2 regions of the Paenibacillus sp. FSL R10-2782 genome follow, and region 2 is predicted to be linked to the other one. Evidence: riboswitches for the same ligand, from Rfam matches in the RefSeq annotation. Region 2 holds a riboswitch; the other holds the start of a gene.
The links. A riboswitch is a leader RNA that binds a small molecule or an ion and turns the genes downstream of it on or off. The one in region 2 is predicted to bind ZMP and ZTP.
Positions count from the first base shown of each region.

Region 1 (12,508 bases), 1.5 Mb from region 2:
TTATGTTCACGGGCTCCGAATTGCTCGGCTACCGCTGTTTTTTCCTGCTCACTGAGCGCATAAGTGGAATACACCTTTGCATGGGCAAGTCCCAGCTTGTACTCCTGAATATCGAGGTATCCGGCGAGAAGAGATTCGAACAAATCTGCTCTGCTGCGGTGGATCAACAGCTTAATCGTGTTGATCAGCGGGGCAGACAGCTTGCCCTCAAAACTGTTAGCCAGAACCTGAAGCTTGACCGCTTCCGTAATGTTAGGAGAGTTGATGAACTTACGGATTTCAGCATCTCCAGAGACAGCTTCTACAAAAGCACGCAGCTCTTGCTCGGTCTCCATAATGGTTTGCTCTTGCTCCGCCACTTCAAACAAAGCTTTCGCATACCGTTTGGCAACTACCGTATCCCGGCTCATGCTTTGCCTCCTACCTCTTTAAGGTACTGGTCGACAAGCTCTCCCTGGACTTGGTCTTCTTTGATTTCTTTTTGAATCAGCTTGGAAGCGATTTGTACCGAAGCCCGGCCCACTTCGCTGCGCAGCTCGGCAACTGCTTTATTGCGCTCGCTCGTGATCTCACGAACAGCTTCGTCTTTCAGGCGGACAGCTTCGTCCTTGGCCTGAACGATAATTTGCTCCGCTTGCTTGCTACCTGTTTGTTTCGACTGCTCAATAATATCGTAGGCTTCTTTGCGTGCCTGTTGGAGAGCCTGCTTTTGCTCCTCAACATAGGCAGCAGCCTGTTCACGCGTCTGTGCCGCTTCATTCATTTGCTGTAATACAAGCTGACGCCGCTTCTCCATAACGGAAAAGAGAGGGCCGAATGCATAACGCGTCAGTAACCAGTACAAGATCAAAAATGCAATTACAGTAAAAACGATACTTGTCCAATTTAAACTCAATTGAAGTCACTCCTTTCCGGTGAACGTCAGTCCTAGTTATCTCTTAAGCCAAGCAACAAAGAAGGCGCGGATGGCTGTGCCTTCCCCGCCAAACCTTGCTTCCATTCAATTAAGCTGCTGCGTAGAAAATGAATGCCAGGACGACACCGATGATTGGCAGTGCTTCTACCAGACCTACACCGATAAACATAACAGTTTGCAATGAAGCTTTTGCTTCTGGCTGACGAGCAATACCTTCAACTGTTTTACTTACGATCAGACCGTTACCAATACCTGCGCCGAGCGCACCCAAACCTACTGCGATAGCTGCTGCTATTAATGCCCAAGCTCCCATTTTAAAAATCCTCCTTAGAGATGTGTATTTGTGTTGTACATGTATTTGCAGTTAAGAGCGAAGCGCACTCCTGAACTTAACTAAAAACCGGAAACTGAAATTACCTAATGCTCTTCTTCATGCGTATCAATTGCCTGTGAAATATACACGAACGTCAAAATGGTAAAGACGAACGCCTGAATACTGCCAACAAAGATACTGAATCCTTGCCATACAATCAGCCCCAATACGGAAGCAATCCACCCTCCAACGCCAATTGCTGTCAATTTCAGCAGCACACTAATCAAAACCTCGCCGGCAAAGATATTACCGAATAGACGCATACCATGTGTCAAAAGTTTCGAGAATTGCTCAATCAGGTTAATTGGCAAAAAGAAAGGGAATGGCTGAAGGTAATGCTTGAAATAAGCTTTGGTGTTACGGAACATTCCCAGAAAATGAACCAGCACAAAGATCATCAATGCCAGACCAATGGACACCCCTGCATCTGCGGTAGGTGATTTCCACCAGCTGACACCCACGTGGGCAGGTTCGCCCGGATGAGCCGCCTGTGCTTGTTCTAACGCTTCCTTGACTGGAATGATTTGGTGTCCAAATACTTGGGCACTTTGCGTATTATCGAAATCGGTCACAATACCGAATGGTAAGCCCAGCATATTTCCGACAAAAATGAACATGATCAGCGTCATCCCCAAGGAGAGGAACGGCTTCCCTTTTTTCAAATCCATCGTGCTGGTAATCAGTCCTTGAACGAATTCAACGACCCATTCCATAAAGTTTTGCAGCTTGCTTGGATTGTCCACAGACAAATTGCGCGTTGCAGCAAAAGCCAGTCCAAACACAATCGCACAAGTTACAAAAAGCATAATAATGACGGACAAGTCAATGTTAAACCCGCCCAATTCGATAATCGGTGATTCATGCAACATGTTTTCTCACCCCTTTCTCAGTTGAGCCATCATTTTTCCTGAAGCGCGAATATGATGCCTATAATTAAAAGAAGAAACTGGCCAGTTACCAGGCTTGCCATTACAGCGATCTCATGGAAATAGGCCGGGAATTCTATCGCCAGCACTACCGCCAAAATAGAGGTCGCTACACGAACTCCAAAGCCGATGCCCACCCTTTTCTTCTTGCCTTCACCGGCGGCCGCACTCGCAACCTGTCGAATTTTGTAGGCCATATACAGCACATTAAGACAGCTTACTCCCGTTCCCAGAATGATTCCGTGAGCAATGTCACGATGTTGGGGCATGAAGGCGGAGACCAGGAAACACAGAGCCATAATACAAAGCGCTACGATCCATAACATTTTTTGCATTCGGGTCATCTCACTCATGGTTATCCCTCAATACCTTTCCGATCACAAGGGCAATACTCAATGCGCCTACAACCAAGCCTGCGAGAACGCTTACGCCAATCCAAATTCCGGAACCACCAAGTTTGGCGTCTAGCCACTTTCCGGCATAAAAACCCCCCAGTGTGCACACAGCCAAATCAATGCCGATAGCGCTCACCAGTCCAATTGCCTTGAAGGCATTTCCGGTGTTATTTCGGTTGTTGTTTTGCTTGGAAGGTTTGACCACTTTTCCATGTCACCCCTGCAATTCCAGTCCATTTTACTTAAATATAAGATGCTTTGTCAATTGAGATATTTTAGTGCCCTAAAGTATAAAATCAGCCGACAAAGCATCTTAAAATGCCGTACCCCTTGGTAACCGTACAGTTTAACTGTATGCTTACCCTGTAAGGATGATTATGTGGTGCGGACACCTTTTGTGAACATTGTGTGAAATTCTTCAGGACGTTCGGATCGAACACCGTAATGGTGCAAAATAGCATTGACAATTCTTACCGAAGCTCGTCCATCGCCATAAGGGTTTGCTGCCTGACTCATAGACTCATATAATGCAGAATCCGTCAAAAGAGCCTTGGTCCGATTGTAGACGTTCTCCTCACTCGTACCCACCAGTTCCAGTGTGCCAGCTTCAATTCCTTCCGGTCTTTCAGTCGTATCACGCAGTACCAGTACAGGCACGCCGAATGAAGGTGCTTCCTCCTGAAGACCACCCGAATCAGTAAGTATGAGATGAGTGTGCGGATAAAAGTTGTGTAAATCCACCACATCCAGGGGATCAATCAGCTTAATACGCGGATGGTTGCCTAAAATCTCAAATGCAGGCTCCTTCACAGCCGGACTCGGATGAACCGGATACACGATAGCAATATCCTCAAACTCGTCTGCGATTCGTTTGACCGCACTAAAAATTTGGCGATGTGGTTCACCCTGGGACTCCCTACGGTGTGCCGTCATCAGAATCAGACGCTTGCCTTTAGCCCATTCCAACACCGGATGCTCGTAATCCTGACGAACCGTATACTGAAATACGTCAGTCACGGTATTGCCTGTTACATATATTCGAGATTCAGGCTTATTTTCCTTCCGCAAATTCCCAGCAGATAAAGAAGTAGGAGAAAAATGAAGATCCGACAGCACTCCTGTCAGTTGACGGTTCATTTCCTCAGGGTACGGAGAAAGCTTGTTCCACGTCCGCAAGCCCGCTTCCACATGCCCTACTTCGATCTGTTGCATAAAGGCCGCATAGCTGGCCAGGAAAGTCGTCAGCGTATCCCCGTGAACGAGCACGATATCAGGCTTTGCCTCACGTAACACAGGTTCCAATCCTTGAAGCACACGGATCGAAATTTCATTAAGCGTCTGACGATCCTTCATCACATCCAGATCATAGTCTGGGTGAATATTAAATACTTCCAGAACCTGATCGAGCATTTGGCGATGTTGAGCCGTTACACATACTACAGACTCGATATGCTCGGGGTGACGTTGAAGCTCCAATATAAGAGGAGCCATCTTAATCGCTTCCGGACGCACGCCAAAAATAGTCATCACTTTGATTTTGGACATTTCTGTTGAACCCCTTTTCAAAATAAACGCCCGACTCCAAGATCGTTCTTTTATGAAAAACGACTTGTCCGTAACGCCCATATATTGTGCCGAATGACCAGAGGCCGTTTACTTGGTTCCGTACAAACGGTCTCCCGCGTCACCAAGACCAGGAATAATGTAGCCGTGATCATCCAGACGCTCGTCCAGTGCAGCAACATAAATATCTACATCGGGGTGGGCATCCTGAACAGCCTTGACCCCCTCGGGAGCGGCAATCAAATTCATCATTTTAATTTGGGTGCAGCCTCTCTTTTTCAGCACATCAATAGCCGCGATCGCCGAGCCGCCTGTTGCCAGCATCGGATCAATCACGATCAATTCACGCTCTGTCACGTCTGTAGGCAGCTTCGTGTAGTATTCCACAGGCTGCAATGTCTCGGGATCACGGAACAGTCCCACATGCCCTACCTTTGCTGCTGGCAGCAGTTTGACAACGCCATCCAGCATCCCCAAGCCTGCACGCAAGATTGGAATGAGACCCAGCATGCGACCGGAAATAACCTTGCCTTCTGTCTCAGCAACCGGTGTCTGCACCGTAATGCTCTCCAGCGGGATATCCCGCGTAATTTCATAAGCCATCAATGTTGCTACTTCATCCACCAGTTCGCGGAAATCCTTGGTGTTGGTCCGCACATCGCGGATAAATGTAAGTTTGTGTTGGATCAAAGGGTGATCACAAACCACCAGTTTTGCCATGATAAATTCCCTCCGGTATTATCGTCACGTTCTCTCGCACCAGAATATCGAACATCCTGTATGGAAAGGATCTATGTAACCTATTTGTACAAACCAAATAAGCACAGATGCAATGCGTGCCTGTAAATCCTGTTTATTATAACATTCCCTTGATTGATTTAACACCTGCCACCGCAACCTTTTGTCAAGAGGAAGATATGATAAGTAAAATGCATACTTCGCCCACTTCAAGAGTGACTTTTGTCATACAAAAAGTGCATAAAAAAGGATCTAATGGCACTTGACCGTCAAAACCTTTTAAATTTCGGACTCCCTGCCTAAACCAACAGCCTTTGTGTCTTAATACAGCATCAGACTTTAGGATTTCAGCAGCCCATGTGCCAAATTATGGTTTGATGTTTTTCCCATTACATTTCGACCTCCCTTTTCTTTGTCAGACACAACTGAATGCTGGTAATGAATGCAACGATGATAAAGAAAATAATGGATTTAGCAGTACCCAATCTATGACCGTTTATTTGTAAACGCTTCATTATATATGTCCAACGCAACGGTCTCCTTCTACTTAATGATTCACCCTTTGTCAGCGCCAAATTCAACTCAAATGCATTAAAGGACCAGGCTATCGCCAGAAACAGACAGAATCGCTAGAAATCAAAAAAAAGACTGTTTCCCCTCCGGATTACGGAAGAAAGACAGCCTTATTAAACAAACAGATTGATTAGTATTGAACACCTGGATAAATCGGGAATTTGTCTGTCAGTTCGCCAACAGCTTGGCTGGCTTTGGACAATACCGTATCATCCTTTGGATTTTTGAGAGTTTCGGCAATGATTTTACCGATTTTGACCATAGCCTCTTCATCCATACCACGGGATGTAGCAGCAGGTGTACCAATGCGGATTCCGCTAGTAACAAACGGACTGGTCGGGTCGAAAGGAATCGCGTTTTTGTTCACCGTGATGCCCACAGAATCCAACACATGCTCCGCTTCTTTTCCAGTAATGTTCAAGCTACGAGTGTCCAGCAGCATCAGATGATTATCCGTACCGCCGGATACAATGTTAATGCCTTCAGCCAGCAATGTCTCAGCCAGTACCTGAGCGTTGCGAACTACGTTTTGCGCATAGGTTTTGAAGGAAGGCTGGAGCGCTTCACCCAAGGCAACGGCTTTGGATGCAATCACATGCATCAACGGCCCCCCTTGAGTACCTGGGAATATAGCTTTGTCAATCGCTTGCGCCCACGCTTTGCGAGTCAAAATCAGACCTCCACGCGGACCACGCAGCGTTTTGTGTGTCGTTGTTGTTACAAATTGAGCATGCGGAACCGGGCTTGGATGAATACCCGCTGCCACCAGACCCGCGATATGTGCCATATCGACCATGAAGAGAGCGCCCACATCATTGGCAATGGAAGCGAAGGCTTCAAAATCAATGGTACGCGGATACGCGCTCGCTCCAGCTACAATCAGACGAGGGCGATGCTTGAAGGCTGCCTTGCGCACTTCATCATAGTCGATGCGGAAGTTGTCTTCACGTACGCCGTAAGCGGCAAAGTTATACAGCAAGCCGGAGGCGTTAACCGGACTTCCGTGTGTCAGATGGCCACCGTGTGCCAGGTTCATACCCAGTACGGTATCTCCAGGTTTAAGAGCTGCCAGATATACTGCCATGTTCGCTTGCGCTCCCGAGTGAGCCTGTACGTTAGCATGCTCTGCACCGAACAGTTCTTTGGCACGGTCGCGTGCAATGTCCTCGACGATATCCACATGCTCACAGCCACCGTAGTAGCGTTTGCTTGGATAACCTTCAGCATATTTATTCGTCAGTACAGAGCCCATCGCTTCCATTACCGCTTCACTGACGATATTTTCGGATGCGATTAGCTCGATATTATGGCGTTGTCGTTTCAGTTCAAGTCCCATTGCTTCCAGCACTGCCGGGTCACTTTTACGCAGATGTTCCATCATGATTGATTACTCCCTCTCCATGGTCAATTGTCAGGTATACAGGCAAGCGCCTGCTCCTCAGTTGGGTACCTCATCATCAATACAAAAAAGATACAAACATGCTGTCCAAACCAAAATGCAAATGCTAGTCACAGCTTCCGCCGCCTTCTTGCTCCAGACTATACACCGCTCGTTGTCCGCCAATGAGCGGAGGACGAGTGAACGCCGCCGTCACACGCGCTTCGCCAATCCAGCGAAGACTTGGACGAAACGGAACAGCAACTGGCCGCATATGCATACCGATGAGCGTCTCGCCAATGTCTATCCCCGCATGTGCCTGTACATTCGCCGCCAGACATGCATCTTCCAGCGCACGATAGGCGGCGGCAGCCATAGATCCGCCTGCCGTACGAACGGGGACGGCAGCAACCTCCGTCAGTCCCAGCCGCTCCAGCACGGCCCGGTCAACGACCAGCGCACGGTTCAAATGCTCGCAGCATTGAAATGCCACGTCAAAACCGTACGCCCTGCGCACGGATTCCACTCCAGCCAGCAATTGCTGAGCTACATCGAGCGCTCCCGCCGTGCCAATCCGGCTTCCCGCCACCTCACTGGTGCTAACGCCGATCACCAACAAACGACCAGCCTTGAGACTGGCTGCTTCTGCTATTTCCTTCACGACAAAAGCGGTCTGTGCTTCAAGCGTAGCCTCATGATCCATTTGTCCTACCATTGGAACCTCCTTTGGTTGAACAGCCCTACAGAGACTAGGCACGGGCTTATCCCCCATGTTCAACACGCTCTCTCCTGATATCACAATCTGACTATATTATAGCCGATGAATCGGATTTCGAGCAGGAAAAATGGAAGAACTGCTTAAAGGACCTCTCCCGGTTCGGATATTCGAAGTAACAGCACACGGAAGAATCATTGGCGTTTGTCTGGACAGAAGGCTATCAGAGGCTGGACCCAGCTCTATACGAAAAAAGAGCAGTCCACAGCCATTGTGGATTTGCTCTTTTGCCCAGGCGACCGGCCGTATATCCGGTGCTCCATTGTGGTTAATCCCACTTTTGTCGCCAGTTACACCGGATTCTTGTTTTTCCACCTTATCTTAACGGATTAACCGCCGAAAATCAACAGATCCCGTACAAAATAGATGAGTGATACGAACTTTATCCAGCCAAAGCCTTTAGTTTGTCCACCAGCTTGTGCAGCGCCGTTCGGATTTCCGCAGCTGTGACATCGTAATCTTCACGTGAACCGCCGAACGGATCAGAAATATCAAAGCCCGGAATACGTTGACGCAATTCAATCATCCGCTCACGCTCCCGTGCCGAAAGCTCCTGACCCAGCGAACCTATCAGTTGTTGTGAAGCGTACAAGCCATCTAGCTCCTGCACATCATTCAGCACCGAATCCTGGTCCTCCACATACTCCTTGAGCGTAAACACTTTGCCCACCGTTTGGGGAAAGCGCTGAATGACGTGCTGCTTATGCCCTTGGGTCAAGGTTAAAATTAGATGTGCCCACTCGGCAAGCCCGCCGTTCAAAGGAGTTGAGGTGATTTGATCCGAGATATTGTGGTCACGTAGCACTGCCTCAGCGTGTCGGGAAATAGGCGTACCTTCCATCGCGGCTACTCCCGCCGAGCGCACTTCCAAACCTAGCCCGTGCTCAGCAGACAGCTTGCGCAGCATCCCTTCAGCCATCGGACTGCGACAGGTGTTCCCTGTGCATACGAATAAAATATGTTTCAACGTCTTCACCCCCTTATGTTGAAATAATATATAATTAAAACATAAACATAATGCCAAACGCCAGTAAAATGGCACCGCCCACCGCTTCTCCATAGTCTCCCAGATTGCGGCTGACCTTGCGGCCTAGCAGCAGCCCCAGCATCGCCATCGCTCCCCCGCAAAATCCAAACACCAGAACGGTCAGTACCAAATCACTCTGGAACATGCCAAGTGACACCCCAACAGAAAAGGAGTCGACGCTCACTCCAAGCGCAAATAGCAAAAGACCCAAGGATGAACGATGGTCCAGCACCTGTACCCCGTCACCTTTGAAGGAATTATAAACCATATGCCCGCCCAAAAGGATGAGTAATCCCCCTGCAAAGTAGGTCGTCACATGGCCAAGTAAAGAACTCATATAATGGCCTGTGAACATACCCAGCAATGGCATCAGAATGTGAAAAAAGCCAATGACCGTACTGATCCTCAGCACGTCCCGCAGGCGTATCCCTTTCATGCCGATTCCTACGCCCAACGATAACGCGTCCATCCCCAGCGCTACAGCCATGACCAGAATCGTTACAATCTGCCCGGCTTGGGCAGAGGCTGCCAGCATACTCCATCCCTCCAATATCCGTCGGCTCTTGTACACGTTATGCGGACAAGAGGCAAAACAGTACAAGCATACGGTGAACGCGCCTGTACCGGGATAGGTAAACGGACGACTATGCTAAAAGGCTAATTATCGAACATCCTTTCTGTCTGTCATGCGGTCTAGAGTAAACGGACGACTATGCTAAAAGGCTAATCCATCTAAAGCCTCTACATTTATGGACAAATGCCCGGATCGTCCTAGAGACGGACGATCCGATGGCCCGCCGCTTTGAGCAGGCGGTTCATGACGGCGTCTCCCAGCCCTTTCGGCGGACAGGCTTCCGCCAGGATGTAGGTGACGCCTTCCTCGTCGCAGCGGCGCAGCACGCCGTACAGGCGCTGCGCCGCCTCATGGAGCGCGTCCAGCTTGCCCAGCGTGTAAACGCGCTCTCCGGCATAGCCAGCGGCATGCTCGTCGAACGCGAGCACCGCTGTGCGCTCCCCGCGCGCGGACGCCTCCGCCAGCGCGGCGCGAATCCAGCCCGTCACCTCAGCGGAGGACGGGCCTTGCACTACGCTTAAGCGGCCTCGCGGCGCGTAGTGCGTGTACTTCATGCCCGGCGAGCGTGGTGCCGGGCTGTCGGCGTCCTCGCCGGGCGAAGCAGCGGCGAGCGCCGGGTCCAGCTCGACGGCGCGAGCGACCGCAGCGAGCTGCTCGGCCGTCACGCCGCCGGGGCGCAGGATGGTGACGGTTCCGTCGTCACCGGCCTGCACCACCGTGGACTCCAGCCCCACACCCGTGGGGCCACCGTCCAAAATGCCGCCGATGCGGCCCTCCAGGTCCTCCCGCACATGCTGTGCAAGGGTCGGACTGGGCCTGCCCGAGCGATTGGCGCTTGGCGCAGCCAGCGGACAGCCTGCTTCTGCGATCAGACGCAGCGCTACCGGATGATCGGGCATGCGCACGCCGACCGTGTCCAGCCCCGCCGTCACACGAGGCGACAGGGCTTGCGGCATCACGGGCAGCACCAGCGTCAGCGGTCCTGGCCAGAACGCATCCATCAGCGCCTGCGCTGTATCATTCACTTTCGTTACCATGCCATCCAGCTGGGCAGGGTCGGAAATATGCACGATCAGCGGATTATCAGAAGGACGCCCTTTGGCGGCGAATACTGATTCTACCGCTTCCGTGCTGCGCGCATCCGATCCCAAGCCGTACACCGTCTCGGTAGGGAACGCTACCGTGTCTCCTGCTTGCAGCAGCACAGCAGCCTCACGAATGCCTTTTTCCGCCGCAATACGGGCTTGTCCGGATAACATTTCACCAGAGGATTCCCCTTTAACAACCAAACCTCTTACGTCCCACCATTTTGTATGGGAATCTGGCAACGGCGGATTTAGTTCACGAAGCGCCTGTTCATCCAATACCCGCTCACATTTTTCCTTCTGCACAGACTCACCGCGCAAACCTTGTATTTGATTCGATTTATCGCTCATATTAGATCATCCCATACCTTATTGTCATACAGTCCTGGTTCAATTAGCTCTATCCCCAAAGAACTTACTTGGGCGGCTTATCTGAACCAAGTCTGTCCATGTCTCACAGCTGTAAACCCTATACCCCATTATAACATACCGGGGTCATACACCCGTTGTTCTCTTTTCTACAACTTACGACGATTAGGCAAAAAGACCACTCACCCATCCCCAAAGCCCCGTCAATGCATCCCATAGAAAAAACCGTACTTCCGGCTCCTTGTCAGCGGCATTCGTCCGTTCGCCTCCCTGGTTCGCTTTTGCCGAGATCGTTTGTGCTGCCGCTTCCCCGCTACCTGCATCAATGAAGCACAACGGAGGGAACAGTACACACCACCAATTCTGTCCCTTACCTTGTCCCAGCGTGACCCGAAGCGCTTCATAATTTCCTGCGGGATAGACAAGCCCACCGTACATCTTGGTCGGAAAAGGTACGTTTGCCAATTCCACCTGATGGTCGTACGAAATGCCCCGTCGAGCCAGTTCCGCGCCTACTAAACGGTCAATTTCGGGTAAATGAGCAGCAATCAGCACTCTGGCTTGCTCCAAGCTTTGCGGGTTTTCCAGCTTGCCTACCCACGCATCCATCTGTTGTACGATGGTATCCCTAATTTCACGTTTTACCAGTTGATCCTCCGGACGATCCGAATTGGCCAAAATGCGCAATCGGATGGAATCATGAGGAATGACGCCCGCTCCTGTCGTTGCCACCCCTGCCACTACAGACCCTCTTGACCCTGGTGTCATGGCGGCATCTGTTTTTTGACCTTCCCACGACATCATTAATATTGAAATACAAAATAGTATCATTGCAGCTTGCTTGGTCCAGCCTCTCATCCCAATCCCCCCCAAACTCTATCATGTCTATCAGTCTGTCCGGTTTGGGAGAGGCTAAACCTATCAATCTCGTAAAATGTTCAAGACCATTTTAAAAACACCCAATACACCCTACATCAAGCACATTGATCTGGGCCGAAGCTTCGCAGTAACCCGCGAATACGAAAAGGCCCAGATTTCACAATCTGGACCCTTTTGTATCTTACTATTTTATCTCACCATAAAGATCAAATGGCATCCATTTAGAAGCATGGCATTAAGCTTTTTTTGCCTTCGTTAAACTCACTCTGGATGGCTGTGGCAGATCGTCCTCCAGCTCCTGACCGTGGACCTTGATACTCATAACCAAGCCAATACTAGCCATGTTAATCAAAAGCGACGTACCTCCATAGCTGATAAAAGGGAGCGTAATCCCCGTCAGTGGCATGATTCCCAAAAACGCGCCGATATTCTCAAAAATCTGATACAGCAGCATGGATACAATACCGACGATAAGATACGGTCCGGCACGGTCACGGCATTCCAGCGAGATCAGGATCATTCGGTGAATCAAAATAAAATATAGCAACAGCAGCACCGACGAGCCGACAAAGCCAAATTCCTCCGCTACGACCACAAAAATAGAATCCGCATACGTGTAAGGCACACGACCGGATTGCACCGAAGTCCCCTGCAAAAAGCCTTTGCCCATCATCCCGCCAGAGGCAATCGCCAGCTTGGCGTTTTTGGTATGGTACGATGCCTTAGCGGTCGCTTTTTCCGGTACTAGCCAAGGGTCCAAACGCTCTACCCAGTGACTGCGTCCAATCCCTTTCATAAAGGTGTCAATCTGATCATGAAAGGAAATATAAGCTTTAAGTCCACCGCCGACGGCTACTGCAAATATGGTAAATCCGATCAGTGCATGGGATGCCTTCACATTACCAATCCATAGCATACCAATGACAATGACGATGTA
Region 1 is NZ_CP151951.1:5,054,458-5,066,965, forward strand. Features, by position in the region: gene NST83_RS23015 (F0F1 ATP synthase subunit delta) at 1-410, opposite strand, end outside; gene atpF (F0F1 ATP synthase subunit B) at 407-895, opposite strand; gene atpE (F0F1 ATP synthase subunit C) at 1,005-1,229, opposite strand; gene atpB (F0F1 ATP synthase subunit A) at 1,334-2,158, opposite strand; gene NST83_RS23035 (ATP synthase subunit I) at 2,188-2,568, opposite strand; gene NST83_RS23040 (AtpZ/AtpI family protein) at 2,561-2,815, opposite strand; gene wecB (UDP-N-acetylglucosamine 2-epimerase (non-hydrolyzing)) at 2,986-4,155, opposite strand; gene upp (uracil phosphoribosyltransferase) at 4,264-4,893, opposite strand; partial or broken gene NST83_RS23055 (sugar ABC transporter permease) at 5,301-5,534, opposite strand; gene glyA (serine hydroxymethyltransferase) at 5,615-6,865, opposite strand; gene NST83_RS23065 (TIGR01440 family protein) at 6,990-7,577, opposite strand; ZMP/ZTP riboswitch at 7,860-7,941, opposite strand; gene NST83_RS23070 (low molecular weight protein arginine phosphatase) at 8,020-8,604, opposite strand; gene NST83_RS23075 (manganese efflux pump MntP family protein) at 8,639-9,199, opposite strand; gene NST83_RS23080 (L-threonylcarbamoyladenylate synthase) at 9,436-10,674, opposite strand; gene spoIIR (stage II sporulation protein R) at 10,858-11,550, opposite strand; gene NST83_RS23090 (FtsW/RodA/SpoVE family cell cycle protein) at 11,807-12,508, opposite strand, start outside.
Region 1: it holds a riboswitch for ZMP and ZTP, as region 2 does, so the genes downstream of both, NST83_RS23065 (TIGR01440 family protein) here and NST83_RS04560 (bifunctional 5,10-methylenetetrahydrofolate dehydrogenase/5,10-methenyltetrahydrofolate cyclohydrolase) in region 2, are expected to answer to the same signal.

Region 2 (12,508 bases):
TGCGAACACGAATCAGATTCCGTTCACTCCATACTATGGCACCATTGATGCGACTCCGCTGTTTCTGATGCTGATTACAGAATACGCCAGATGGACTGGGGATTTGGAATTTGTGCAGGAGCTAGAACCCAATATTATCAGGGCGCTGGAGTGGATCGATCTCTATGGTGACCGGGACGATGATTTGTTTGTGGAATATCATCAGGAATCAAGCAAAGGCATAGCCAATCAGGGCTGGAAGGATTCCGGCGATTCCATTGTTCACCGCAATGGAGAGTATGCCAAAACGCCGATTGCTTTAAGCGAGGTGCAGGGCTACGTCTTTCAGGCCAAAATGGGCATTGCTGATTTGTATGAAGCTCTTGGCCGCAATGAAGAATCCAGTAGGCTCAGAGAGGAGGCCCGGCGCCTGAAAAACAAATTTGATGAGGCTTTTTGGATGGAGGAGCATCAATATTATGCTATCGCTCTGGATGAAAACAAGCATCAGGTGGGCACCATTACATCAAACCCTGGACACTTGCTGTTGTCGGGAATGCTGGACGACTCCAGGGCGGATGCGGTAGCCAACATGCTGGTCTCACGCAAAATGTTCTCCGGTTTTGGGATTCGGACGATGGGAGAAGGAGAAGCCGCCTACAATCCGATGAGCTATCATGATGGAAGCATTTGGCCGCACGATAACAGCATGATTATCCTTGGACTCAGCAAAACTGGTCGTCAGCAGCAGGCGAATCAGGTGATGAAAGGGCTGATTGACGCTGCTGCTCATTTTGAATATGAACGATTGCCTGAGTTGTTCTGCGGTTATGACAGCTCAATCGGGAAGGTCGTCCCTTATCCGGTGGCTTGTTCTCCACAAGCATGGGCGGCGGGAACGCCTCTCATATTTATCCAGTCCCTGCTTGGCCTGTTTCCAAACGGGATCAAAAAACAAATCCATCTCTCACCTGTCTTGCTTGACGGGATGAATGAGCTGACGGTTTCCAATATCGCTATCGGCAGCGGCGTGCTGTCCATCCGTGTAGAAAGAAGCGGTGAGCGTGAAATATCCTGGTCCGTGCTGGAGAATACAACGAATTATAAAGTTATTACTGACTAAGCCAGCAGAAAGGAAGGGGAGAACGAGGATGAAAGCGATCAGATGGTTCGTAATTGTGGCCGTGATGACCGCCCTGTCCGCCAGCTTGCTGGCGGGCTGTGGCAGCGGACAGAAGCAGGGTGCAGGCGGAAAGGTAGAAATTACTTTTGCAGGCTGGGGCTCTACCCCGGAAGAAACCAAACTGTTGGATCAGGTGCTCGCTGACTTTGAACAAAGCCATCCGAATATTAAGGTGAAACATGAAGTGATCGCCGATCAGTATATGGATGTGATCAAAACCCGTTTAATTGGCGGCAAAGGCCCGGACGTATTTTATTTGGACGCTATTGAAGCCCCGGGACTGATCGAAACTGGGGTTTTAGAACCGCTTAACCATTATGTAACCCCTGATTTTGATATGAATGATTTTGAAAAGCCAATGATTCAGGCATTCCAAAAGAACGGAAACATATACGGCTTTCCGAAGGGATATTCGACGCTTGCGCTCTTATACAATAAAAAGATGCTGAAAGAAGCGGGTGTGGAAGTTCCGACAACATGGGACGAGCTGCGGGCGGCTTCACGTAAATTAACGAAAGGAACCAAGGTGTACGGTTTCGGACAAAATCCGGAGCTTGCGCGCACATTTTTTATTGCCCAATCGTTAGGTGGACAGGTGGTTAAGAACGGCAGAGCCAACTTCACCACTCCGGAAGTGCTAAATGCTCTTCAGCCTTATGTGGATCAGCATCTGATCGACAAGACGGCAGCCCAGCCCAGTGATGTTGGCGCCGGGTGGACCGGCGAGATGCTTGGTCAAGGGAAAGCGGCCATGGTGCTGGAAGGGAACTGGGCGATCCCATTCTTGAAAAGCACCTTCCCGAACATTGATTTCGGGACAGCGGAAGTGCCGACGATTCATGGTAAAAAAGGGACAATGGCCTTTACGGTTGGATATGTGATGAATGCGGCTTCCACCAAAAAGCAGGCTTCCTGGGAGCTGATCTCCTATTTGACCGGCAAACAGGGGATGAAAACCTGGACGAGCAAAAGATTTGAGCTTCCGACCCGCAAATCAGTCGCCAAGGAGCTGGGATATGATAAAGACCCGATACTCGGACCGCTCGTTGCAGGTGCCCCTTATGCGACTGTCTGGTCAGAGGGTTCTACGCTTCCAACGATATTTAATAACTTTAACAACCAATTTGTAAGCGCTTATATCGGGGAAAGGCCGTTGAAGGAGGCGCTTCAGGAGGCACAGGACCAGGCCAATGGGGAAATTGGATTCCAGCTCTATGACTAAAACAGGAACGGAGGGTACTTATTATGAACCGGGGTGTTTCCAAAAGAGCGTTTAAAGAGGCGGCTCAAGGGTATTTGTTTCTACTACCGACCTTGTTCGTGCTGCTCTTTTTCATTATTGGACCGATTTTTTACGCCATTTATCTTGCATTTCATAAAGTGCAACTACTTGGCGTTTCCAGCTCGGAATTTACGGGTATGCGAAATTTCACCCGTATCATGGTGGATAACCGGGCTCATATAGCCATTTGGAATACGGTGAAATATGTCATTATCGTCGTTCCGATTCAGACTATTCTGTCGATGGTCATGGCCGCCGTTTTGAATGCGGGCCTGAAAGGACAGAAGATATTCCGGGTCATTTATTTCCTTCCCACATTAACATCATCCGCCGTACTAACGCTCATCTTTATGTGGATGTTCAATCAGAGTGGTCTCATTAATGAACTTTTGAGTGCAGTAGGGTTGCCAATATATAACTGGCTGGGTGATCCGAGGGTGGCGCTTAATGCCATTATGGGGATGAATATTTGGTCGACGGCTCCCTTTTTTATGGTTATTTACTTGGCGGCATTGCAGGATATTCCGAGCTCTTTATACGAGGCCGCCGAATTGGATGGGGCGAACGCTTTCCAAAAATTTTGGAACATTACGATGCCCAGTTTGAGGCCTGTGACCTCTTTTGTCGTCATTATGGGATTAATCGGAACATTCCAACTGTTCGACCAATCCTATATTTTCTCGGCGGGATCAGGCGGTCCGAACAACTCGACGCTTACCGTCGTTCTGCTAATCTATCAATATGCCTTTAAAAACCTGGGTACGATGGGGTACGCCGCTGCGCTGGCGATGACCTTGGCCGTGATCATTTTGCTGGCAACGCTAATCCAACGCAGATTTTCCAAGGAAGAATCTTTGAACTAAGGAGGGGCATCATGAATCGTCGAATAGGCATCGGGAAAATCATATTGTATTTGATTCTCATCGGTTACGCTGCCGTTACGCTTGTCCCGTTTTTTTGGGCGCTGTCGTCGTCATTCAAACCGTTGGAAGAAATCGTGAGTGGAAAAATCAGTTTTATTCCCAAGGTGTTTACCTTGGACAATTATAGAATGATATTTATCCAGCAGCCCTTATTCGGTCGCTGGCTGTTGAACAGCCTGATGATCGGTGTAGCGATTACTGCGCTGAATCTACTGTTTAATTCTATGGCCGGCTATGCGCTTGCCCGCCTGAATTTTCCGGGAAAAAATCTGTTGTTCATCATCATCCTGGGTGTACTAATGATTCCGGCTCAGGTTACGATGATACCGAATTTCTTGATTCTGAAAGGCTTTGGTTGGCTGGATACGTATCAAGGAATGATCATTCCCTCCATGATCAGCGCGACGTATATTTTTATGATGCGCCAGTTTTTTGTCAGCTTTCCGAAAGAACTCGAAGAGGCCGCCGAGATTGATGGTTTAGGGAGGTTTGGCGCTTTTTTTCGCATCGTTCTTCCGTTGGCTCGTCCAGCATTGGCTGCGCAGATCATCTTTGTGTTCATGGGGTCATGGAATGACTTTATGAAGCCGCTGATTGTGATGTCCAGTCCTGAAATGTTTACCTTGCCGCTTGGACTGAATACGTTCAAAGGCCAATATATCAGCTATTGGAATTACATTATGGCGGCTTCCATGATATCTACGCTGCCGATCCTTGTTATTTATGCATTCTTTAATCGTTACTTTATTAAGGGAATCACGTTTACGGGCGGCAAATAACGAAGGTAAGGGATATCGAACCCGAACAGGGCAGATATCCCTTTTTTGATAATCCAAGAGGTTAGCCAAATCTGCATGAAGAATGGAGATAAGTTAAGTGCAATCCTGGATTTTGACTGATCAGGTTATGACTATTCACAGTTGGACGTTTGGCTTTTTATTTACGATTTCGTCGTAATTACGATAGTATCTTCTTTTTGAATCCAATCTACTTTGGCCCCTAGCGTCTCGCTGATCAGCCGGAGCGGAAGATAGCCAATGCCGTTTACAGTGAAGGGAGGATTTGTGAGTTTCACAACTTTACCGTTCATCGTTGTCTGCCCGTTTTTAAGATTAATTTGCAGAGAGACGGGATTGGCTCCTGTTTTAGACTGATTAATTTCCGCTATTTTGCTGTTAAAATCATAAGTGACCTCGGCCCCCAGCTTGTCAAAAACAGAACGAAGGGGAATAAACGCCTGCTCGTTGCGGGTAATGACACCGTTACTTAGGGGGACAGGTGTATCATTGAGAAGGACGAGAATCGGCTTTTGTACAGGAACCGGCGTACTGTAGAGAAATTCATAATCCCCTATGCCAAGCTGCGCATGTTTGTTGACCCCCCAGCCCCATAGGGTGCCGTCTGTTTTTTGCATGATCACATGCCGTAATCCAGCCTGGATGCTTTGAATATTTTTGGCGAGTAATTTAAAAGGGACAGTGGACGATAATTTCTCACCTTCCAAGGACGCTTCATATACATTCCCGCCTGTCGTCAGTGCAAGGATAGAGCGTTCAACGATAAAGACGTCTTTAACATCCTTTATACCTGTTAACAATACAGGGTTATTTTCGTTGTGATAGGTTGTACTATCCGAGTAACCTGTGACCGTTTCACCCCAGAACCATAACCGTCCTTGTCGATCAATCGCGAGATTGGAACTCCCATTGGTCTTAATTATTTTGATGTCCGATAAGGCTTGAATCTGCGATGCAGATAAAGCTTCGGAGGGGGTAGCATTTTTTTCAAATACCTTGGGCCATGTCCATACAGTACCGTCTTTCTTTAAGGCTATGTTTTTGGAGATAGCAGTAGTATCCTTTAATGATGGAACAGGCTCGAAGCCCTGCAAGGACCTTGTATTTTTCCATACACTTCCGTCCTTCTTCAAGAAGAGCCAGCGTTCCTCATATTGCGGTCTTTCTTCATAGTAACTATCCAATTCTGTAACCTCGTCGATGCCGGATAGGGTTTGAAAAGGAGCAAAGTTGCTATCATTCTCGATTCGATCAGCAGATGATACGGTTCCTTCGGCGCTTAGGGCGAGTACATGATCATTCAAGCTACGCACATCTACGATGTTCTGTAGTCCTTCCAGAGAGTTGAATTTTACGGGTTCAGAAATATTATTTCTTGGCACATACCAGGCGGAATGATCCTGTAAGGTAAATACCAGATCGCCTTCATGGATTATATTCGAATATGTTCTGACGACGTTTGGCTTATCCTCTACACGAGTCGGTACGGATTGATTATAGCCCCATAACCACAAGCTCCCATCGGATTGAATCAGACTCCCGGAATCATAGGAGCGAATACGGGACGTCGATTCATCTTCGGCCGCCCATGCACTGGAACTGAACAATAACAACGCGATCATACTGATTAACAGAGTACGTCTTTTCATGCGTTTTCCTCATTTCTTCATCAATGTATATAAGGTGAAAATAACGCCTTGGGGAATATCTCTTTATCAATAGACGAAGAATATATAGAAAAGTTTTCCAAAACACATCTATTCGAATAAAATAACCTCCAGAAACCCACGCTTAGTGTGGATTTGGAGGTTGTTTTTTAGCCCGTTATTCGGCTGCGTACGATCAATAAGGTTTGCGCTTTGATTTGTCCAATTTCATGGATGAGCGCAGCCGTTTTCGCTTCATAGGCGAGTTTGGCATCCAAATCTTTCAGTGAAGCAAGGTTGATTTCAACGGTGAGCAGGGCGGATTGGGCGGCAGCCTCGAACAGAATCGCGCCTATGCCGAGATCAGAAATGACATTTTTGTTGGACAGTTCCACAATACTGTAGGCACGCTGCATTCCGTCCCGGCATACTTCCAGTAAACGCATCGGCACCTCAATGGCGGCGATCACCGCGGTCTGTAGGGAATGGGTACGATAGCGTTTTTCTTCGTCTGTTTCTTTGGGCAAGCGCAATACGGTCATGTATTGTTCAAAGGATTGAATATCTGCGGTCATCAGTTCCTCACAGCGCGCAGACAGATTTTCCATGCTATGAATCACTTCAGTGATTTGACCATGAACATGCGCGTACTTTTCTCCTTGGGTAAGGCTGGCGGTCATGGAGGTCATAGCCGCGCCCAGTGCCGCTGCCAGTGCGGATACACTTCCTCCGCCGGGAGTAGGTGCTGCACTTCCAGCCTCTCTTAGAAAATGTCCGATGGAATCGCTCCACGACAGTTCACTCATGAATAGGCCACCTCTCTGGAGTATTGTTGCAGATCTATTGCTTTGAGCAGATTCTTGTACAAAATCGCAGTTGTTAATGTGCCGACACCGCCGGGAACCGGAGAAATGGCATGTACCTTTTCCCCAACGTCTAAAGCAGCATCCCCCACTATTGTTCCCTCCAGCGTCTCGTTAATTCCCGCATCTACCAAAATCAAACCGGGATGAACCATATCCTGTGTAATCACATCAGGGCAACCGACTGCAACGAAGGCAATGTCTGCATGGCTCAAATGCTCCGCAATATCACGTGTGCCTGCATGACAGGCGGTAACGGTGGCATTTTCTCTTTGCAGCATGTGAAAAAGGGGAAGTCCCACCGTCTGTCCTATGCCGACAAGGGTGACATTTTTGCCTGCCAATGTGTGACCGTAATGTTTGAGCAGCTCAATGCAGGCTTGAGGCGTAGCGGGATACAATCCGCTTTCACCTGTAACGGTAGCCAGCTTGTTGCCTGGGGTAATTCCATCAATATCCTTGTACGGGGCGATGGATTGTTTAATCGCTGAGGCGGATAGATGCTGGGGAAGAGGCAATTCCAGCATAATACCATGAACATGAGAGGCTTCGTTCAGGCTGCCGATCAGGTGAAGGAGTTCAGCTTCGCTTACATGGCGGTCAAAGGTATGAAGATGAAAGGAGATGCCCAGCTTCTCCGCTATTTTTTGCTTGGTCCGGGCGTAGTAGGCAGAGGCCGGATCACCTTCTACCAACAGTGTTGCCAAATGAGGGCGATGCCCTTGCTGTTTCATTTGTTCTACTTTGTTACGGATCGATGCATACACTTGCTCAGCTGCTTCTTTGGATTTCATAATGATAGCCATAGTCTGAACCTCCTCTGAATTTATCGCATGATGGAATCAACAGGGTGTTTATGGTCTTGTAAAACGAAAAAAAGTATTTGCACAAGGTCGTCACGACAGACGAATCCTCTGCAAATACTTCTCCCAGGCGAACGGCACGCTTTCATTGTATGCTCCCTCGTGGTTGATTCCACTGACTTCGCCAGTCACATACAGCGTTATTTATCTTATATTTTAACAAATAATCTTCCGAAAAGAAACCCGTGAACATTTGGCAAAGAGGTCATGTTATTTGCCTATATGACAAATGTCATATTCCTGAACTGACGTTTATGACTACATCGAACACAGGTATCCCCTTATACTGAGGTTAGACCAACATGTACGCCTGACGAGATCAAGGTATGGGCGTCATTTTAAAGGAGGATCAACATTAAGTATGACACAACTCCCATTAGCCCAATTGAAAAAAAATATGGCTCCCTACGAGAAAATAAACACAAAATCCAGCGTTCTGCAACTCATTAACACTCTGGGTCCACTGATCCTGCTATGGTATGCCGCCTATCTCAGTCTGTCGGTATCGTATTGGCTGACCCTTCCGATTACGATTATTGCTTCCGGGTTTGTCGTACGGACGTTTATCATTTTTCATGATTGCGGTCATCAATCGTTCTTCAAAAGTCGCAAGCTGAATGGCATTGTGGGCACGATTACAGGTATTATTACGCTTTGTCCGTATGATCAATGGAAAAATAGCCACGCGATCCATCATGCAACCAGCAGTAATCTGGACAAACGAGGCACAGGTGATATGTGGGTGCTTACGGTGGAAGAATATGCAGAAGCTTCTGTATGGACACGGCTGGCTTATCGGATATACCGGAATCCATGGGTTATGTTCGTACTCGGTCCGATCTACACTTTTTTGATTTCCTATCGCTTTAATACAAAAACGGCGAAACGTAAGGAAAGAATAAATACGCATGTAACGAATATATCTCTAGTTATCTTGTACGCACTGTTGTGCTGGGCCATCGGCTGGCAAGCTTTTGTTTTGGTACAGGCACCTATCTTTTTTGTATCGGGTGCGCTCGGTATCTGGTTGTTCTATGTACAGCATCAGTTTGAGGATTCGTATTTTGAGCATGATGAAGACTGGAGCTATATTAACGCAGCCGTAGAAGGCAGCTCTTACTATAAGCTTCCTAAGGTATTACAATGGATTACGGGCAATATCGGCTTCCATCACGTTCATCACTTGAGCCCGAAGGTACCAAATTACAATTTGGAGAAGGCACATGAAGCGACACCGTTGCTGCAAAAAGCGACCACCATCACAGTGAGTAGCAGTCTGCAATCCCTGAAGTTTCGTCTTTGGGATGAAAGCACGAAAACCTTTTTGACCTTTAAACAGGTGAAGCCGTTGCTCAGCAAACGTGTTGCTGTTACGAAACCCGTCCCCACACCTGTTGTGAGTACGGAAAGAAAATAACTTTGTACGAAACACGGTATGATAAGATAAGGGATATAAGCTAAATAAGTGAAATGATAAAGGGTGGGCAGGATGCAAAAATGGTATCAGATTTTTCAAAGAAATACGGGACTTAACCCGTATGTATGGGTTGTCTTTTATATCCTGCCCTTCTATTATTTTAGCTCCTCATCTACAAGCCATATTGTGCTGGGTACCATCATTATTTTAGTGTTTTTTGCTTGTTATGTACTGGCTTTTGTCTCTCGGGGGTGGCTGATCTACTTCTGGACGAGTGTACAAATTGCGATATCCATTACCATGACGTTGCTATTCAGCTATATGTATTTCTCGATATTTATCGCTTTTCTGATCGGTAATATCAAAAGCAAGGCCGCATTCACTACACTGTATATTGTTCTGATGGTCTGTACCATTGGATTGATCAATTACGGCTTCGTAGCCCAAGATCCTGTTTTTATTAAGCAGCTTCCTTTTATTCTGCTGAATCTGCTTGGTGTAATCTTGATTCCGATAACCACTTTTAACCGAAATAAAAGTGATCGGCTTCAAGTGCAATTGGAGGATGCCAATAAGAAAATATCGGAATTGATTAAGCTGGAGGAGCGGCAAAGAATTGCGCGCGACCTGCATGATACTCTCGGTCAAAAGCTGTCACTCATCGGGCTGAAAAGTGATTTGGCTGGCAAGCTGATGGATCAGTACCCGGAGCGGGCTCACGCTGAAATTAACGATGTTCGTCTTACGGCGAGAAGTGCGTTAAAAGAAGTGCGGGAAATGGTCACACAGATGCGAGGTATGCGATTAGAGGATGAATTACTGCGTATTCGGCAGATTTTAAAGGCAGCTCACATTGAATTCACCTTGGAGGGCGATCCGAAGCTGGAGCATACGTCTTTAATGAACGAGAATGTGCTTAGTATGTGTATGAAAGAGGCGGTGACCAATGTGGTGAAGCACAGTGGCGCTACAGCCTGCTCCATTACCATTGAGCCCTCTCGTAAGGAGCTGACCCTTCGGATTCAGGACAATGGAGTCGGCGTTACGGGAGAAAGTGCAGCCTTTCGGGGGAATGGTTTGCAAGGGATGAAGGAAAGGCTCGAATTTGTGAACGGCTGTATGGAACTGCGTTCAGATCAGGGAACGGCCCTGATCATAAAAGTGCCGAATATCACTGAAAAGCCAAATGAGGAGGTGGGGCCATGATTCGAATCGTCATTGCGGAAGACCAGCGTATGCTGCTGGGTGCTTTGGCCTCCCTGCTGGACTTGGAAGAGGACATGAAAGTAGTCGGAAAAGCAAGCAACGGGGAAGAGGCTTTAGAGCTGGTCAAGCTGCATCAGCCGGATATATGCATCATGGATATCGAAATGCCAATCAAAAGCGGATTGGATGCGGCTGAGGAACTCAAAGGCTTGAATTGCAAGGTGCTGATTCTGACCACGTTTGCCCGTCCCGGATATTTTGAACGGGCTATCAAGGCAGGTACGCACGGTTATCTGCTCAAGGACAGTCCCAGTGAAGAACTGGCTTCCTCGATTCGAAGTATTATGGCAGGCCGTCGCATTTATGCTCCAGAGCTGGTCGATGATGCTTATGCCGAAGTTAACCCGCTGACTGAGCGTGAGAAGACCGTCTTGGCGCTCATTGCTGACGGGAAGAACACTAAAGAGATTGCCGGTGAGCTGTACCTGACGACAGGGACGGTGCGTAATTACATTTCAGTCATTCTGGATAAGCTGGGTGTCAGCAATCGAATTGAGGCGATTACGCGTTTTAATGAAAAAGGCTGGTTTAAATAAGCGTAAGGCATAAATGTTCAAGGAGAAACAGGGGAGCTATGAAGGAAGATATAGCGTCTCTGTTTTGTTGTTTTATCGGAGGATACATAAGAGAAAGTATATGCCTTTAGCCTACTTCCTTGTGATACAATAGGATAGCTATCCATGGGATGGACCGAAGTACAAGGAGGAACGGAACTACATGAAACAAGCCCCATTTATAGCTGTTGAAGGGCCGATCGGAGCAGGGAAAACGACGTTGGCTTCCATGCTTTCAACGGAGCTGCATATGCCGATTATTAAAGAGATTGTCGAGGAGAACCCGTTTCTCAATAAATTTTATCAAAATATAGATGAGTGGAGCTTCCAACTGGAAATGTTCTTTCTCTGCAATCGGTACAAGCAACTGGAGGATACCGGCCTGCAATATATCGAGAAGGCACAGCCTGTTATTTCCGACTATCATATTTATAAAAACCTCATTTTTGCTGAGCGGACCCTAAAGGGTGTGAAACTTGAAAAATATCGCCAAATCTATCATCTGCTCACCGACGATATGCCTAAGCCGGACGTGATCATATACATTAAAGCCGATTTGGATACGTTGCTGGGCAGAATCCGCAAACGGGCGCGCTCCTTTGAACAGGAGATGGACCCGGCATATCTGGAGCAGCTCATCACCGATTATGATAATGGCATACAATTTCTCGCCAAACAGGCTCCTTTTCCCAAGATATTGACCGTTAACGGGAATGAGATTGATTTTGTAGAAAACCGAGCACAATTTGAACAGATTGTTTCTGATGTAAAGGAGCTTATTCAATGAATAAATACAGCATTCCCGCGAATGCCCTGATTACGGTAGCGGGCACGGTAGGTGTGGGGAAATCCACACTAACGGCTGCTTTGGCTGAACGCCTGGGCTTTAAAACCTCCCTGGAGAAGGTAGATCATAATCCATATCTGGAGAAGTTTTATCACGATTTCGAAAGATGGAGCTTTCATCTGCAAATTTATTTTCTGGCCGAGCGCTTCAAGGAGCAAAAAAATATTTTCTTATCCGGTGGAGGCTTTGTGCAGGACCGTTCGATTTATGAGGACACAGGAATTTTTGCGAAAATGCATGCCGATCAGGGGACGATGAACCCTACGGATTATGAAACGTATACCAGTCTGTTTGAGGCGATGGTGATGACACCGTTTTTCCCGCACCCGGATGTGCTGGTCTACCTGGAAGGCAGCTTGCCATCCATACTGAGCCGGATCGAGGAGCGCGGTCGTGAAATGGAAATCCAGACCGAGCGATCTTATTGGGAGCAAATGTATCGCAGATACTCCAACTGGATCAACGAGTTCGATGCCTGTCCTGTGCTGCGTCTAAACATTGATGAATATGACGTGCATGATCCCGCTTCTATGGATGCCATTTTGGTAGAGGTAGGCAAGGTAATTTCTAAAAAATAAAAATTGTTGACCGTCCGTGAGGACGGTTTTTTTTGTGGTACACATTTCTAAAAGCCTTGCACATCTGTGCAGGTAAGCACGCTGAAAATGATCCATTAGGAATATGGATTGGCGGTCATGAAGCTGGTATATTTTGATTGATGGATATGAGAACGTATGTTCTTTATTGTACTTTCTTATTCATTGTCGTGGTATAATATGAGCAGATGGAGCTGATTCTAGTGGTAGAAATGCTGGACCCCCGCAATGACTTTTTGTTTAAGCGCATTTTCGGAAGCGAGGAAAATCGTGATGTGCTTTTAACTTTTCT
Region 2 is NZ_CP151951.1:997,659-1,010,166, forward strand. Features, by position in the region: gene NST83_RS04530 (amylo-alpha-1,6-glucosidase) at 1-1,102, shown strand, start outside; gene NST83_RS04535 (ABC transporter substrate-binding protein) at 1,131-2,384, shown strand; gene NST83_RS04540 (sugar ABC transporter permease) at 2,408-3,307, shown strand; gene NST83_RS04545 (carbohydrate ABC transporter permease) at 3,319-4,146, shown strand; gene NST83_RS04550 (stalk domain-containing protein) at 4,308-5,813, opposite strand; gene NST83_RS04555 (cyclodeaminase/cyclohydrolase family protein) at 5,981-6,616, opposite strand; gene NST83_RS04560 (bifunctional 5,10-methylenetetrahydrofolate dehydrogenase/5,10-methenyltetrahydrofolate cyclohydrolase) at 6,613-7,479, opposite strand; ZMP/ZTP riboswitch at 7,594-7,678, opposite strand; gene NST83_RS04565 (fatty acid desaturase) at 7,898-8,953, shown strand; gene NST83_RS04570 (sensor histidine kinase) at 9,026-10,159, shown strand; gene NST83_RS04575 (response regulator transcription factor) at 10,156-10,755, shown strand; gene NST83_RS04580 (deoxynucleoside kinase) at 10,937-11,560, shown strand; gene NST83_RS04585 (deoxynucleoside kinase) at 11,557-12,198, shown strand; gene NST83_RS04590 (Rpn family recombination-promoting nuclease/putative transposase) at 12,405-12,508, shown strand, end outside.